Regions from separate parts of the Franconibacter pulveris genome, predicted to be linked through region 2. Evidence: predicted binding sites of a transcription regulator. Region 2 holds the regulator's gene; the other holds the start of a gene.
The links. The regulator LexA, encoded in region 2, represses DNA repair genes until DNA is damaged. The targets are predictions, from matches to a motif close to TNCTGTATGTACATACAGNA.
Positions count from the first base shown of each region.

Region 1: sulA (SOS-induced cell division inhibitor SulA) is a predicted target of LexA. The motif match lies at 5,672-5,691, and genes of this name have one in related genera.

Region 1 is NZ_CM165555.1:1,641,606-1,649,687, forward strand. It holds gene pqiC (membrane integrity-associated transporter subunit PqiC) at 1-198, shown strand, start outside; gene rmf (ribosome modulation factor) at 452-619, shown strand; gene fabA (bifunctional 3-hydroxydecanoyl-ACP dehydratase/trans-2-decenoyl-ACP isomerase) at 682-1,200, opposite strand; gene ACU4F7_RS07755 (AAA family ATPase) at 1,269-3,029, opposite strand; gene matP (macrodomain Ter protein MatP) at 3,213-3,674, shown strand; gene ompA (porin OmpA) at 3,734-4,789, opposite strand; gene sulA (SOS-induced cell division inhibitor SulA) at 5,141-5,650, opposite strand; gene ACU4F7_RS07775 (TfoX/Sxy family DNA transformation protein) at 5,947-6,483, shown strand; gene yccS (YccS family putative transporter) at 6,474-8,082, opposite strand, start outside.
Region 2 is NZ_CM165555.1:353,897-361,978, reverse strand. It holds gene ACU4F7_RS01795 (conjugal transfer protein TraF) at 1-836, opposite strand, end outside; gene ACU4F7_RS01790 (cupin domain-containing protein) at 1,011-1,499, opposite strand; gene zur (zinc uptake transcriptional repressor Zur) at 1,609-2,124, shown strand; gene ACU4F7_RS01780 (CsbD family protein) at 2,213-2,422, opposite strand; gene dinF (MATE family efflux transporter DinF) at 2,640-3,974, opposite strand; gene lexA (transcriptional repressor LexA) at 4,058-4,666, opposite strand; gene ACU4F7_RS01765 (diacylglycerol kinase) at 4,779-5,147, opposite strand; gene plsB (glycerol-3-phosphate 1-O-acyltransferase PlsB) at 5,280-7,706, shown strand; gene ubiA (4-hydroxybenzoate octaprenyltransferase) at 7,752-8,082, opposite strand, start outside.

The DNA of each region.
Region 1 (8,082 bases), 1.3 Mb from region 2:
TTCCATGGACGCTATGACGGACGCGTTATCGTGAGCGGCGAATGGTTGCTCAACCATCAGGGACAGCTGCTTAAGCGACCTTTCCATATTGAGCTCAAGCAGCAACAGGATGGGTATGACGCTATGGTTAAAGCGCTGGGGGTCGGCTGGCAGCAGGCAGCACAAAGTATTGCCAGCGAAGTAGCTCGCCTGCCATAAGAAGATTTAATCTGGTCTCAAGCCGCTGCGGGAACGACTTATCTGGCAGCGGCTTTTCTTTTGCCCTTAATATGATACCTGAACATCCCGCCGCGCTTTGTACAAAGCATTTTTCTGATAGCTCACAAATATGACATTGGCGTGAATTTTGCGCGTTGACGACTCATGCTTTTGCAGGTATTGGTAAGGGGTGGTTGCACATTTTGTAATCACTGTTTTCTTTCCACCAGACTGAAAATGAGGGAAACGAGGCATGAAGAGACAAAAACGAGATCGCCTGGAACGGGCTCATCAACGCGGTTATCAAGCCGGTATGACCGGACGATCAAAAGAAATGTGTCCTTATCAGGCTTTGAATCAAAAGTCTCATTGGCTGGGAGGCTGGCGAGAAGCCATGGAGGACAGGGCCGTAATTGCCTGATCCTGTCTCTTTAGAAGGAAGAAACCTCCGCATTGCGGAGGTTTCGCTGTTCTGGGGGATTATCAGAACGAAGAAGTATCCTGGAACAGACCGACTTTCAGATCGGTTGCGTTGTAGATCAGATGACCATCAACCAGCACTTCGCCATCAGCAATACCCATTACCAGACGGCGGTTTACAACGCGTTTGAAGTGGATGCGGTAGGTTACTTTTTTCGCGCTAGGCAGTACCTGACCGGTAAATTTCACTTCACCCACGCCCAGCGCGCGACCTTTACCTTCGCCGCCGAGCCAGCCCAGATAGAAGCCGACCAGCTGCCACATCGCATCGAGACCGAGGCAGCCTGGCATCACCGGATCGCCGATAAAATGGCAACCGAAAAACCACATATCCGGATTGATATCGAGTTCGGCTTCAACATAGCCTTTATCATAGTTGCCGCCGGTTTCGGTCATTTTGACCACGCGGTCCATCATCAGCATATTCGGAGCCGGCAACTGCGGGCCTTTTGCGCCAAACAGTTCACCGCGACCAGAGGCAAGAAGATCTTCTTTCGTATAGGAATCGCGTTTGTCTACCATGTCTTAAATCAGCCTTATTTTAGTGAGGGACGCAGGTTAGCTAACATGTGTACGCTGAACAAGTCCGATCAGTTACGGCTGAACCAGCCTAACCAGCGCAGCGGCCACGGAAAACGGTGGCGTGCTTCCAGTTGTGTAGCCTGAGCAATCCGCTCCTGAATCGTCTGTATTAACGTTGTCTTACCTTCACCGTCCCACGGCAGGGTGGTAAGCAGCGGCAGCGCATCGGTAACATCATCAATAGCCCATAGCGAGAATTGCTCGTTCTTGACCGCTTCCAGCACTTCACTGTTGAGGCAAAGGTGACGTACGTTGGCAAGCGGAATAATAACGCCCTCCTTGCCAGTAAGCCCACGCTGCTGGCAGAGGTTAAAGAAACCTTCAATCTTTTCATTTAACCCGCCAACAGGCTGCGCGCGACCAAACTGATCTACCGAGCCGGTAATCGCGATATGCTGATGTAACGGAACGTCCGCCAGCGCGCTTATCAGCGCACAGAGTTCAGCCATAGAAGCGCTGTCGCCATCTACTTCATTGTAGGACTGTTCGAAGGTCAAAGAGGCGGAGAAGGGCATTTGCTGTTCAAGCTGCAGCTCTGCCATTAAAAACGCCTGCATGATCATCATGCCCTTGGCGTGGATGTTACCGCCAAGCTCCGCCTTGCGCTCCACATCGGTAAATTCCCCGTCGCCAATATGCACCACGCAGCTAATACGCGAAGGTTCGCCAAACGCGCGCGGATGGCCCGGAAACTCGATGACCGAGAGCGCGTTAATCTGCCCAACCCGCTCGCCTTCCGTTTCAACCAGGATTTGCTCAAGCAGGATCTCATCCTGCATGCGCTCCGGCAGGAAGCCTTCACGCCAGGCGCGTTGCTCAAGCATTTGCACCATCTCATCGCCGGAGAAATGGTCGCCTTCGCAATAGGGCGCAACTTCTTTCAGTTGACGGGTAAGCCATAGAGGACAGAGCGGCAACGTCTCCTGATCGCCTGTATAGCGAACTGCTTCACGGATAAGCGCCTCCCACGCATCAGGCGCTGGCGAAGGAAGAGCGGCTTCCTGCGCTACGCTGCGCACCCATTGACACCAGTTCGCCATGCATTCTTCATCAGCGAGTTGCAGGTTCTCTTCGAACTCACTATAAACGGCCAGAGACGCGAGTTCGGGCTCCATCTCCTGAAAATCAGCAAGGGAGTCGCGCTCGCCTACCAGAATCACTTTTAACTGCAGCGGCAGCGAAGGCACTGAAACAGGCAGCGGGCGTGTCTCATCCGGCGAGAGCCAGTCAAAGCGCGAGAGGGTGACTATCTGCTTAAGACGCAGCCAGAGAAGGGGCTGTAACAGCAGAGTCTTAAGCGAAATAACCAGAATGCCGCCGTTCGCCTTATGGACAAGTCCCGGTTCCAGCGTAATCTCGCCATTAAACAGGCGGACGCAACCAAACAGCTGTTCGGTTTCGACCCAGTCGGCAGTGATCACTTCGCCGGTGGTACAAAAGTCACCCGTCTGGTTATTGGCTGGCAGAAAAGCAATCTTATTGCTTTCAATCTGATAATGACCGCCAAAATGCTGTTCCGGCAAGGTGAACTGACTACGCGCCGCAGCGGCGATAATTTTAAGGTAATCGTGTTCTTCCGGCGCTTTAACCAGCATATAAGAAGAAGCAGAACGAGGATGACAGAGTTGCGACAGGCCATAACAGAGACGAGACTGTAGGGTGTCGAATTCCAGTGTATTTTCCGTGTCGGATAAGGGCTGTGCAAATAGTGACTGATATTGTTCAGTATCAGGAACCAGCGCACGCCATGAAAGTCGATTTATGGTCAAAGTTTACTTTTTTGGGTTGATGGTCAAAAGCGCGATTATACCGCAATGGCTCCGCCTGCACACGGTTAATCCCCCACTGCCTTACCATAAACGGTGACAGGTTCACGGTAGTTCAATTCATTTCAGCGAAACGAAGAAAAACTGTTATCCTGAAACAAGTTACACGGTCACCCTGAGATCGCAATGAAATATCAACAACTGGAAAACCTTGAAAGCGGCTGGAAGTGGAAATACTTGGTAAAGAAACACCGGGAAGGGGAACTTATCACTCGTTACCAGGAAGCCAGCGCGGCTCAAGAAGCGGTAAACCTTTTACTGGCGATGGAAAACGACCCTGTGCGCGTCATTGGCTGGATAGACGCACATATTAACCCGGCGCTGCTTAACCGAATGAAGCAGACCATACGCGCCCGCCGTAAGCGTCATTTTAATGCTGAACATCAGCACACCCGTAAGAAATCAATCGATCTGGAGTTTATGGTCTGGCAACGACTGGCAGGTCTTGCGCAGCGTCGCGGCATTACGCTTTCTGAAACCATCGTACAGTTAATTGAAGATGCAGAACGCAAAGAAAAATATGAAAGTCAGATGTCGAATCTGAAGCAGGACTTACAGGCGCTGTTAGGTAAGAAATCAGATGATTAAAAAAGCGGATCGCTGATAATAAAAAACCCCGCCGGAGCGGGGTTTTTTTAACGCATAACTTAAGCCTGCGGCTGAGTTACAACGTCTTTGATACCTTTAACTTCGATTTCAACGCGACGATCTGGCGCCAGGCAGTCGATCAGAGCTGCACGCGCTTTCACGTTGTCACAGGTGTTGCCGGTAACCGGGTTGGATTCGCCCATACCACGTGCGGAAATCTTGTTGGACGGGATACCTTTAGAGATCAGGTAGTCAACAACAGACTGAGCACGTTTCTCGGACAGACCCTGGTTGTAAGCGTCAGAACCGATACGGTCGGTGAAGCCCAGAACCACTACAGAACCGTCTTTCGGATCCAGGTTGCTCAGCTGGCTGTACAGCTGATCCAGTGCCTGCTGACCTTCCGGTTTCAGAGTAGATTTGTTGAAGTTGAACAGAACGTCAGACTTCAGGGTGAAGTGTTTGGTCTGTACTTCCGGAGCCGGAGCCGGAGCCGGAGCAACTACCGGAGCAGCTTCTTCCTGCTGGCCGAAACGGTAGGAAACACCTACGCTCAGCATGCCGTTGTCCGGACGAACGCCAACGGTGTTGCCGTCGCCGATGTTGTTAACCCACTGGTATTCCAGACGGGTAGCGATATCGCGGGTCATCGCCCATTCTACGCCGCCAGCGAAGACCGGAGAAACGCCGGTGTCGTGGTCGTCGCCAGCAATGCTGTTGCTGGAGTCAGCGCGCCATACCATGCCGCCCAGACGGGTGTACACGTCCAGGTTATCAGCTACCGGGTAACCCAGTTTCGCGGTCAGCTGTACGCCCTGAGCTTTGAATGCGCCGTTGATGGTGTCGCCTTTGTACGGCATACGGCCCAGCCAGTCGTAACCCATTTCGAAACCAACGTACGGGTTAACCTGGTAACCACCGAACGCACCTGCACCGAGCTGGCTCTCATGAGTCGGGCCGTCGTTGTTCAGGGAGCTGTCATACCAACCGGTATCGTGGAACTGGGACCAACCCAGCTTACCACCCGCATACCAGGTGTTATCTTTCGGTGCGGCCTGCGCTACGGTAGCGAAGCCAGCCAGTGCCACTGCAATCGCGATAGCTGTCTTTTTCATTTTTTGCGCCTCGTTATCATCCAAAAAGGCCATGAACAGATCGAAAAGTTCACGGTTAAATCCTTCACCGGGGTTATTGCTCAATATGTAACTCTACCGATATTTTCGGTTTATGAGAGCAACCCTGGCGAGGTAAAGTCTACAACGTAGTTGAAAACTTACAAGTGTGAACTCCGTCAGACCCATGAAAAAAAGCGCTTGCGAACACATTTTTTAACATTTTAGGAACTTATTTAGCCGTTGAAAACACGGCTAAAACCCGCCCAGCCCGCTAATTGCGCTTCATGCTAATGACCTGGCAAGGCCTCTGTAAGGGGCAAAAAATGATGCTAAGATTAGTCTTAAATTAACTTAATGATACAAACTTGAGTGAATTTTTAACCCTGAGCGAGGTCGATGACCCTCATGAGTCGGCAGGGTAGGGCGCATCAGAAAGCCCATTGCGCTTCCCTTTTCCGCCGCTTCTGTCAGGCGACGATATTCATCATCGCTAAGATCGCGTGATAGCCAGCCTATCACCACGCTATAGTTTCCTGTTTCCAGCGCGCGAATCATCGAACTAATAGTCAGTTGGGGATCCATCTGGCTGACCTGCATCACTTTCGTTAAAGGCAAACCCGATGCCTGAACCCACTGACGGCTCAAGCGCTGTTGCGGCGTCAGCCACAACTGCCAGCGAGACTGCTGGCCTAACTGCTGAAGCAGCGGCAATAAAACCAGTTGTGTCATCCACGGCTGGTCTTCTCGATACACCACTTCACTTATCAACCCTTTCATTTCTACGTCTGCCATTGTGTTTGCCGTGTTAGCAGCCATCTGGCGACCATTTACTGCGCGATGTTGATGTTGAGAAAAGTACATAAGAGGTCCAGCTCCGCAGGTTACTGTATGCATATACAGTACTGCCGGTGGGGACAAAGATCAACCTAAATTTCTGAAAGCGCCTCGCAATTTTGATTTGCAATCGAATGCAATGGTGACTTTAGGATTGCCGAAGAGAGATAAGTTGCATATGTTCCAGTTAGCGGAAGAACTAAGAGGGAATTTTTTCATTAGTGTTTGATATGAAAGGGATAATCATGAATAAAATTTCTAAAGATACTATCTTTAAAGTACAGAGTGCGCTTTCATCTCTGGGCTAAATCCGCAGCCGTGCCTTGTTTGGCGGCTATGGCTTATCGATCGAAAACACCATGTTCGGCATGGTAGCCAATGGGGGCTTTTACCTAAGGATGAGTGTCCTTTGCGCAGAACAAAGCTGGATGCGCAATGCTGAACAGCTAACGTTCACGCGTCGCGGCCGTTCAATAGCCTTAAATTATTATCTTGTCGGGGACACGCTCTGGAATAACCCCGTTCAACTGCGTGAACAAGCCTGGATCTCTCTTGTAGGGGCACAGCATGAACGCGCGCAGCGAGAGACAGAGAGACGATTAAAGGATTTACCCAATCTCACACTGCAAATGGAAACGCTGCTGTGGGAGGCCGGCATCAAAAACGTTGAAATGCTACGCGCCTGCGGGGCTAAAGAAAGCTGGTTAAGGCTACGGAAGATTAATAAGAATCTGGGACTGAAAATACTGTATGCGCTTGAAGGCGCCCTGTCCGAAACGCATGAAGCGGCGCTCCCGGCGGATATTCGCCGGGAACTTAACGAGTGGTTTCAACATTACTCGAAACCGCTTCACTCCTGAGGTATCTGCTGCTGAAGTCGGCTTATTTCCGGCAGCAGGGAAATAAGCAGGCCTATTTGCTGCAATACCAGCGGTTCTTTGCTATCCGGACGGGGTTCAATCTGATTGATGCGCTGCGCCAGGTCATTAAGCGCGTGCTGGACTTTTACTTCATCGGCAGGCTGATGATGCAGCGCATCATCCACATAGCAAACGGCATCATCAATCAGGGTCAGAACTTCCGTCCGTTCAAGCTTCTCACGATGCGCCCCGAGGGCTGAAATATAACTGGTAAAGGTATGGTTCAAACAGAGTAAACGAAACGCGGCATCCCGAAGTTCAGGAGTCGCTTTCGGTTCGCTCGACATGTTTGATACCACCGACGCCAGTTCAGCATCGCGGTTGTGCGCATCACGACGTGCGATACGGTATTCCAGGCGATTGTCACGCCCTTGATGATATTGTTCAAGAATGGCGTCCAGGTAGCGGCAGTTAGCATTCAGGGCGCGCTCCAGCACCAGCGGCAGACGGCGGAAGCGCCAGTCAGGCCAGATAAACGTCACCGCAGCCCAGGCGATGGCGCAGCCGATCAAGGTATCTACAATACGCGGTAGCGCGACCTCGAATCCCTCGCCAAGCAGGTTAAAACAGAGCAGCACCAGCAGCGTAATAAACATGGTGGCGTGAGCGTATTGCACGGTGCGGAAAACAAAAAACAGCACCCCTGTCACCACCATCAGCACTAATTGTCCTTCAAGCGAAGGCACAAAATAGAGAATGGGCAGGCCCAGGGCAACGCCAATCAACGTACCGATGACGCGTAATGCCAGACGGTGCCGGGTGGCATTGTAGTTGGGCTGACAAACAAACAGACTGGTAAGGAGGATCCAGTAGCCGTGGTGCAGACCTGTCAGTTGAATAAAGGCGTAACCCGCGCAGAGCACGACAGACATACGCACAGCGTGACGAAACAGCGCCGACTCCGGCGTAAGGTTACGGCTTAGGCGCTCGCGAATATCGCTGAACCCGTGCAGGCTGTCATCCGCCAGGCGGTTTTCATTCTCGCTGCGGGGCGTTTCCAGCCACTGCTCCGATTCAATAGAGGCGAGTTGCGCATCGATAGCCCTGAGGTTAGTGATAAGAAAACCCAGCGCCTTCATTTCAGCGGCAGACGTACCGGACGCCTGGACGCGGTCAAGCGCGGCCTCCAGATGACTAAACGCCCGCTCAAAGCGAACGTCGTGCTGATAATGGGTACGCAACAGAATGGATTGCGCCAGTTGCTGGCAGGCGCGGGACTGCATCGAAAGCAACCGCTGGAAGCGAAACATGATATCGCTGTAACGAAACTTATCACGCAGCGCCTGATACTGAATATGAGATGAGCTGGCCCGTTCGTGGATATCCTGCGCCGCAAAATAGTAGTGAAGCGTGCGGCGCGTTCCACGTTGTCCGCGATCGCCTCGCAGGCGCGTAAGCAGCGACGCTTTGGTCTGGTTCAGCGTCCCCACAAGCTGGCTATTCGCCATGGCGAGGTCAAGCATCGGCACCTGGCTTTCGTTTTCAATATCCGGATCAAAGAAGCGGGATTTGATATCCAGATAGTGCGCCAGCTGTTCA
Region 2 (8,082 bases):
TTAAAGCCGGTATTATCTGTACGGTAGCGGCTGCTCCTCAGGTCATCGCTGTCATAGTCATAAATAGAGGCGGTGTAGTTATAGAGCCAGGTTTTCTGGATCTTCGGCGTTACGCCAAACGACACGGGCACGCCGCCAAAATCAAACTGACGCGCCAGCGCAATGCCGTAATCAGAAACAATCGCCGCACGACCGAACGCGACAGAGTTCAGGTTGCGGGTAATTTCGTCAGAGCCGAGCACAGCCGCTTTCCCTGCTTCAAACAAGGCCACCGAATCGCTGTTCTGAATGCTGCGCAGGTAGGTAAGATCTTGCTGATCAATAGAGGTGCTGACACGCGCGTGAGCATAGCCTTTAGCAATAAAAGCGACAGAAAGCACGTCATTAGGAATGGCGACAGAAATGCCCGCCGCCGCGTTGGCGCTGGCGGTTTTACCGCGCAGATAGTCCAGCTCATCGGCAAGCTCGCTCGCCGCTCCCTGGAACTGATTAAGGGTGCCGACAGGGTTAAGGAGTACCTGCTGTAAGGTCAGGTTATCAACCACATCGTCATAGTAATCAACACGATCGTTAATTCTATCGATTTCATCCTGAAGATTATCTTTATCGGTAATCTGCGCGCTTACGGAAGGCAGAATCACCGTTACATCATCTTCCGGTTGTGCTTTGGCGAGTAACGCCGGGTTGATGAACGCCGCGCTGCCGTAATTGGCCGTCGCGACGCCCGTTCCGCCCATCGCGTCATTGCGCGCTTCCGCCCAGGTGTTGGCCGCGCTCGCCTGAGTCGCCACCGTTACTGCGATGGCTGCCACTGAAAGTCTGATTATTTTTTTCACAGTTAACCCGTCTTTTCTTTGATGATAATTTCCCCGCCCGTTATCACATATCGGGGGATGGTTTATTGCTGTGAACAAGAGGTAATAAAGTGCGCATATTCGCTCATTAAACAATCATTCCCATCCATGGTTTTATGTCATTCAATTACTACACAATATTTATAGATGAGTCTTTCACTTTCTTGTAGGCAACCCGTTATGCGGGCCAAAGAACTGCGGCGGATGATCTATCCATCTGTCCTGCCGTGTAGCGGCATAATTAGCATTAAGTGGGTAATAAATACGGTTTTTAGGTTTATTCGCCTCACCTAACACCAATAAACGGACTTCGCTTGATGTGTTATTTATAAAAGTGTGACAGATGCCCGTGCCGGCGGGAAACCCTACGCTGTCGCCAGGTTCAAGCGGCCAGAGCTCGCCGTTTATCCAGACATCCGGGTGGCCTTCCAGCACATAAACAAACTCTTCTTCCTCGCTTTCGGCGTGAGGGTAAGAGGTGCGTCTGCCCGGCGGCAGGCGCTCATGATGAATGCCCAGTCGGGTCAGCCCCATCTTGCGCGCAAGCGGCGCGCCAATGGAAAAAAGCTCTTCGCTATCGGGATAACGTGAGTCATCTTCCCCCTCCACTTCCCGCCAGTGACGAATAAAATCAGGACGCTGCATGGTTTTCCTCCTTCTGTGAGTGATTCAGGTATAACACAGATGGGTGAGAGTCGGCGTTTTACGCGGTTCATGATAAAATGCGCGTTTCCCCTGACCTATGAGGATGCCGATGGAAAAGATACTCTCGCAAGAGGTGTTAGCGCAGGCTGAAAAGCTCTGTCTGCAACGCAACGTGCGCCTGACTCCGCAGCGCCTCGAAGTGCTGCGTCTGATGACGCTGCAGGAAGGGGCTATCAGCGCCTACGATCTGCTCGATCTGCTGCGGGAAACGGAGCCGCAGGCTAAGCCGCCCACCGTATACCGTGCGCTCGATTTTTTGCTGGAACAGGGCTTCGTGCACAAGGTGGAATCCACCAACAGCTATGTGCTGTGTCACCTTTTCGACCAGCCGACGCACACCTCCGCGATGTTTATCTGCGATCGCTGCGGCGTGGTAAAAGAAGAGCGGGCGGAAGGCGTGGAAGATATTATGCATGCGCTGGCGGCAAAGCGAGGTTTTGCCCTGCGGCATAATGTTATTGAAGCGCATGGTCTGTGCGCGGCCTGTGTGGAAGTAGAAGCGTGCCGTCATCCGGAACAGTGCGGGCATGACCACAGCGTGGTGATAAAGAAAAAAGCGCGTTGAGAGCGCCGGGAAGAAAACGGGGATGGTACGTCCTTGTACCTGGGCAGGATAACCTCAGAGGGGTATCACATTTGAGGTGCTTGCTGGATTACCAGCGGTAATCATTACGGCTTTCCCAGTCCGTAACTTCTTTATCTGCCTGATCTTTCTCATAGCCGTAACGTTCCTGGATTTTACCTACCAGTTGGTCACGTTTCCCTTCGATGACGGTCATATCATCGTCGGTTAATTTACCCCATTGCTCTTTCACTTTACCTTTAAACTGTTTCCAGTTACCGCCGGCTTCGTCTCTGTTCATTGTAAAGTCCTCTTATTCGGTCGTGTAAGTGAAACTCCATTCAACGTCCTGATGAATACTTAATATCTGCTGGACGTGATTATTATTATAGTTCGCGATGCGGTGATGACGGACCGATTCAGAATTTTTAACCATCGAGTCGACTTTAGTCGTACAAACCAGCGGCATAAAAAAGAGGGGGGAACCCCGCGTAGCGCTCCCCGCTTACCTGACCTGGTTAACGATGGTTCGTCGGCAAGAACCAGCTTTGCTCTCGCCAGCGCTTTCGCCAGAGGTAACCAAGCGACAGGCCGCGCAGCGCAAGAAAAACGGTCAGCGCCAGCCACAGACCATGATTGCCAAGCCACGGCAGCGTAAGCAGCGTGACGGCAAACCCCAGCGCCGCCACCGCCATGCTGTTGCGCATCTCAGATGCGCGCGTCGCGCCGATAAACATACCGTCCAGCAGATAACACCACACGCCAATAATCGGCAGCACGACCTGCCAGGGCAAATAGTTGTCGGCCTGCTGCTGCAAGGCGGGCAGTGAGGTCAGCAGTGAAACAACCGTTTCGCCGAAAAAGGCCCAGCAGAGGCTAAACGCCAGCGCCACAATGCCCGCCTGCCGACACGCCGCCTGCCAGACATCCAGCAGTTGGCTTCCGTCTCGCGCGCCATAAGCCTGCCCGGAATGCGCTTCGACGGCATAAGCGAACCCATCCAGCGCGTAAGCGGTAAACGTTAAAAAGGTCATTAAGATGGCGTTGACTGCGACCACTTCGCTGCCAAGGCGTGCGCCAAAAATGGTTACGGCGGCAAAGCAGAGCTGCAAGAGCAGCGAACGCAGCATGATGTCGCGATTAAGCGCCAGCAGGCGACGAAACTCGCCGCGCCACGCCGTGGCGAGCATTGAAACGCCGATGCCGCGCCTGTTCAGCACGCCCTTTACCATCCACAAGCCAAGAAAGAAAGTGGCGTACTCGGCAAGCGCGGTGGCAAGCGCCGCTCCCCGGACATTCAGATGCAAGCCCATGACCAGCCAGAGATCGAGCGCGATGTTAAGCAGGTTTCCCACAACTAACAGGATCACTGGAGCGCGCGCATACTGCACGCCAAGCAGCCAGCCGAGTAGCACCAGGTTGGCGAGCGACGCGGGGGCGCTAAGCCAGCGAATCTCTAAAAAACGCCTTGCCTGCATCAATACCGCTTCGCTGCCGCCGACAATATGCAGCGCCAGGTCAATCAGCGGCGTACGCAACAGCATAATAATCAGCCCCGCCCCCACGGCCAGCAGTATCGGCTGCACCAGCGCGCGGGCAAGCCGGGTAGGATCCTGAGCGCCGAAGGCTTGCGCGGTCAGCCCGGTGGTGCTCATACGCAGAAAAAGCAGCAGCATAAAGAGGAAGCTGGTGGTGGTTGCGCCTACGGCCACGCCGCCCAGATAGTCGGCGCTGTCAAGATGGCCTATGACCGCCGTATCGACGAGGCCCAGCAGGGGAACGGTGATGTTGGAGAAAATCATCGGCAGCGCAAGCCGCCAGAGCGCGCGGTCAGTCTGTGAGAAAAAAGGCATGGGGACGCAGTCTGAGAAAAGAAGATAAAAAAAACCGCAACGAGGGGCGCTGCGTTGCGGTGTGTTTATCAATCAGGCGAGCGTTAAAGCCATTCGCCGTTGCGGATGACCCCTACGGCCAACCCTTCAATAGAGAAGGTGTGCTCGCGCAGGTCAACCACAATAGGTTTGAATTCGTTGTTTTCCGGCAGCAGCTCGACGGTGTTGCCTTGCTTTTTCAGGCGCTTAACGGTGACTTCATCATCGATACGCGCCACCACGACCTGGCCGTTACGCACATCCTGCGTTTTATGCACCGCCAGCAGATCGCCATCCATAATGCCGATGTCTTTCATCGACATGCCGCTAACGCGCAGCAGAAAATCCGCGCTCGGCTTAAAGAGAGAAGGGTCGACCTGGTAGTGGCCTTCGATATGCTGCTGCGCCAGCAGCGGTTCGCCAGCGGCGACGCGCCCCACCAGCGGCAGGCCCTCTTCATCTTCCTGCAACAGACGAATGCCGCGGGAAGCGCCGGAAACGATTTCAATAACGCCTTTACGCGCCAGCGCTTTTAAATGCTCTTCCGCCGCGTTGGGCGAACGGAACCCCAGACGCTGCGCGATTTCGGCACGAGTAGGCGGCATGCCGGTCTGGCTGATATGATCCCGAATGAGATCAAACACCTCTTGTTGCCTGGTAGTTAATGCTTTCATTCCGCCCCCTGGGTGAATATACAGTGAATGCTGTGAGTATATACAGCTAAAGGCGATTTTGAAACCACCTTACCCGCAAAAAAGCGCGCCAGCGCGGCCAATTCTGGAAAACTTATCGCAAATGCTGCCACAGCAGCGTGACCCAGGTGATAAGGGCAAGGATAATCGCCAGCAACACCGCCGCCGAACCCATATCCTTGGCGCGGCCGGAAAGCTCATGGAACTCAGGCCCGATGCGGTCAACCACCGCTTCGATAGCGCTATTCAGGATTTCCACAATCATCACCAGCAAAACGGAGCCAATCAGCAGCACGCGGGTAATTGGGTCGACATCCAGCCAGCAGGCGATAAGTATGGCGAGTATTGTCGCCACGCCTTCCTGGCGGAACGCCGCCTCATTCCTCCATGCCGCGCTAATTCCTTTCCAGGAGTAGCCTGCCGCTTTAATGATTCGGGTGAGTCCGGTGGTGTTATTGGCCATGAAAAAGAAACCTTTTTGATTTATCAGCGTCAATGCTATTGCGCTCAACAACGAAGCACCACAGAAATTCCGCATCGTTTCTGCTATTCTGACGGCGCCATTGCATTATTAACCAGAGGCTTTACATCGTTTATGTCCGGTTGGCCACGAATGTACTACAAATTACTGAATTTACCATTAAGTATGCTGGTAAAAAGCAAGTCTATTCCGGCGGATCCTTGCGCCGAGCTGGGGCTTGATACCTCTCGTCCCATCATGTACGTCTTGCCGTACAACTCCAAAGCGGATTTGTTAACGCTGCGCGCCCAGTGTCTGGCCCACGATTTACCGGACCCGTTAGAACCGCTGGAAATCGATGGCACGCAATTGCCCCGCTACATCTTTATTCACGGCGGCCCGCGCGTTTTCACCTGGTACACGCCGAAAGAAGAGTCCATCAAGCTGTTTCACGAGTACCTGGATCTGCATCGCAGCAATGCCGGTCTCGACGTGCAGATGGTGCCGGTATCGGTGATGTTCGGCCGCGCGCCGGGGCGTGAGAAAGGCGAAGAAAACCCGCCGCTGCGCCTGCTTAACGGCGTACAAAAGTTTTTCGCTATCTCCTGGCTTGGCCGCGATAGCTTTGTTCGCTTCTCGCAGCCGGTATCCCTGCGCCGCATGGCGACAGAGCACGGCACCGATAAAACCATCGCGCAGAAGCTTGCCCGCGTGGCGCGCATGCATTTCGCCCGCCAGCGTCTGGCGGCGGTAGGCCCGCGTCTGCCGGCGCGCCAGGATCTGTTCAATAAGCTGCTGGCCTCAAAAGCCATCGCTCGCGCGGTCGAAGACGAAGCGCGCACCAAGAAAATCTCCCACGAAAAAGCGCAGCAGAACGCGGTGGCGCTGATGGAAGAGATCGCCGCCAATTTCTCTTATGAGATGATTCGCGTCTCCGATCGTATTCTGGGCTTTACCTGGAACCGGCTTTATCAGGGCATTAATGTTCATAACGCCGAACGCGTGCGCCAGCTGGCCCATGACGGTCACGAAATCGTCTATGTGCCCTGCCACCGCAGCCATATGGACTATCTGCTGCTCTCCTACGTGCTTTATCACCAGGGTCTGGTGCCGCCGCATATCGCCGCCGGCATTAACCTTAACTTCTGGCCAGCGGGGCCGATTTTCCGCCGCCTTGGGGCGTTCTTTATCCGCCGCACCTTTAAAGGCAATAAGCTCTACTCCACCGTCTTTCGTGAATACCTGGGCGAGCTGTTCAGCCGCGGCTATTCGGTAGAGTACTTTGTGGAAGGCGGGCGCTCGCGCACCGGCCGTCTGCTGGATCCGAAAACCGGCACCCTGTCGATGACTATCCAGGCGATGCTGCGCGGCGGCTCTCGTCCCATTACGCTGGTGCCGATTTACATCGGCTACGAGCATGTCATGGAAGTGGGCACTTACGCCAAAGAACTGCGCGGCGCCACGAAAGAGAAAGAGAACCTGCTGCAGATGCTTCGTGGCTTAAGCAAGCTTCGTAATCTGGGCCAGGGGTACGTTAACTTCGGCGAGCCAATGCCGTTGATGACCTACCTTAACCAGCGCGTGCCGGAATGGCGCGACGCTATCGACCCGATCGAGGCGGTGCGCCCGGCCTGGCTTACCCCCACGGTTAACGATATCGCCGCGAAGCTGATGGTGCGAATCAACAACGCCGGGGCGGCCAACGCCATGAACCTTTGCTGCACCGCCCTGCTCGCTTCCCGCCAGCGCTCGCTGACCCGCGAGCAGCTTACTGAACAGCTGGAATGCTACCTTGATCTGCTGCGCAACGTGCCTTATTCCGGCGACTCCACCGTCCCGGACGCCAGCGCCAGCGCGCTTATCGATCACGCGCTGCAGATGAACAAGTTCGAGGTAGAGAAAGACACCATCGGCGATATCATCATTCTGCCGCGCGAGCAGGCGGTGTTGATGACCTATTACCGTAATAACATCATGCACATGCTGGTGCTGCCTTCGCTGCTGGCGGCGATTATCACCCAACACCGCCGTATCAGCCGTGAAGCGTTGCAGCGTCAGGTAGAAGTGCTCTACCCGCTTCTCAAGGCGGAGCTGTTCCTGCGTTGGGAGACAACGGAAGTGCAGGCGGTGACCGATGCGCTGGTCGCGGAAATGGCGCGCCAGGGGCTGATTGTCGAAGAAGCGGCGGAAGTGCAGCTCAACCCGGCGCGTTCACGCACCATGCAATTGCTGGCGGCGGGCGTGCGCGAGACGCTGCAACGCTATGCGATTACCTTCTGGCTGCTGAGCGCTAACCCCTCTATCAACCGCGGCACGCTTGAAAAAGAGAGCCGCACCGTGGCCCAGCGTCTGTCGGTGCTGCACGGTATCAACGCGCCGGAGTTTTTCGACAAAGCCGTGTTCTCCACGCTGGTGTTGACGCTGCGTGACGAAGGCTACATCAGCGATACCGGCGATGCCGAGCCGGCGGAAACCATGAAGGTTTACCAGCTGCTGGCGGAGTTGATGACTTCCGACGTACGGTTAACGATTGAGAGCGCCGCCGCACAGGCTGGCGAATAAAAAAAGGCGGGGAAACCCGCCTTTTTTTATTTCACGCCTCGCCTGTCAGAATCGTAAATAACTCACCGCCAGCCCCACAAACAGCGCCAGGCCTACGTAGTTATTATTGAGAAACGCCTTAAAACAGGCGTCGCGATCGCGACCGGCAATGATCTTCTGCTGATAAACAAACAGCACGCCCGCCACCGCCACGGAAGCGTAAAATGCACCGCCCAGGCCATTCAACCAACCAATCGCGGTCATCAGCGCCAGTACGGCTATCTGCAACAGACCAATAATCAATTTATCGTACTGACCAAACAGAATAGCGGTGGATTTCACCCCTATCTTCACATCGTCATCACGATCGACCATGGCGTACTCGGTGTCATAGGCC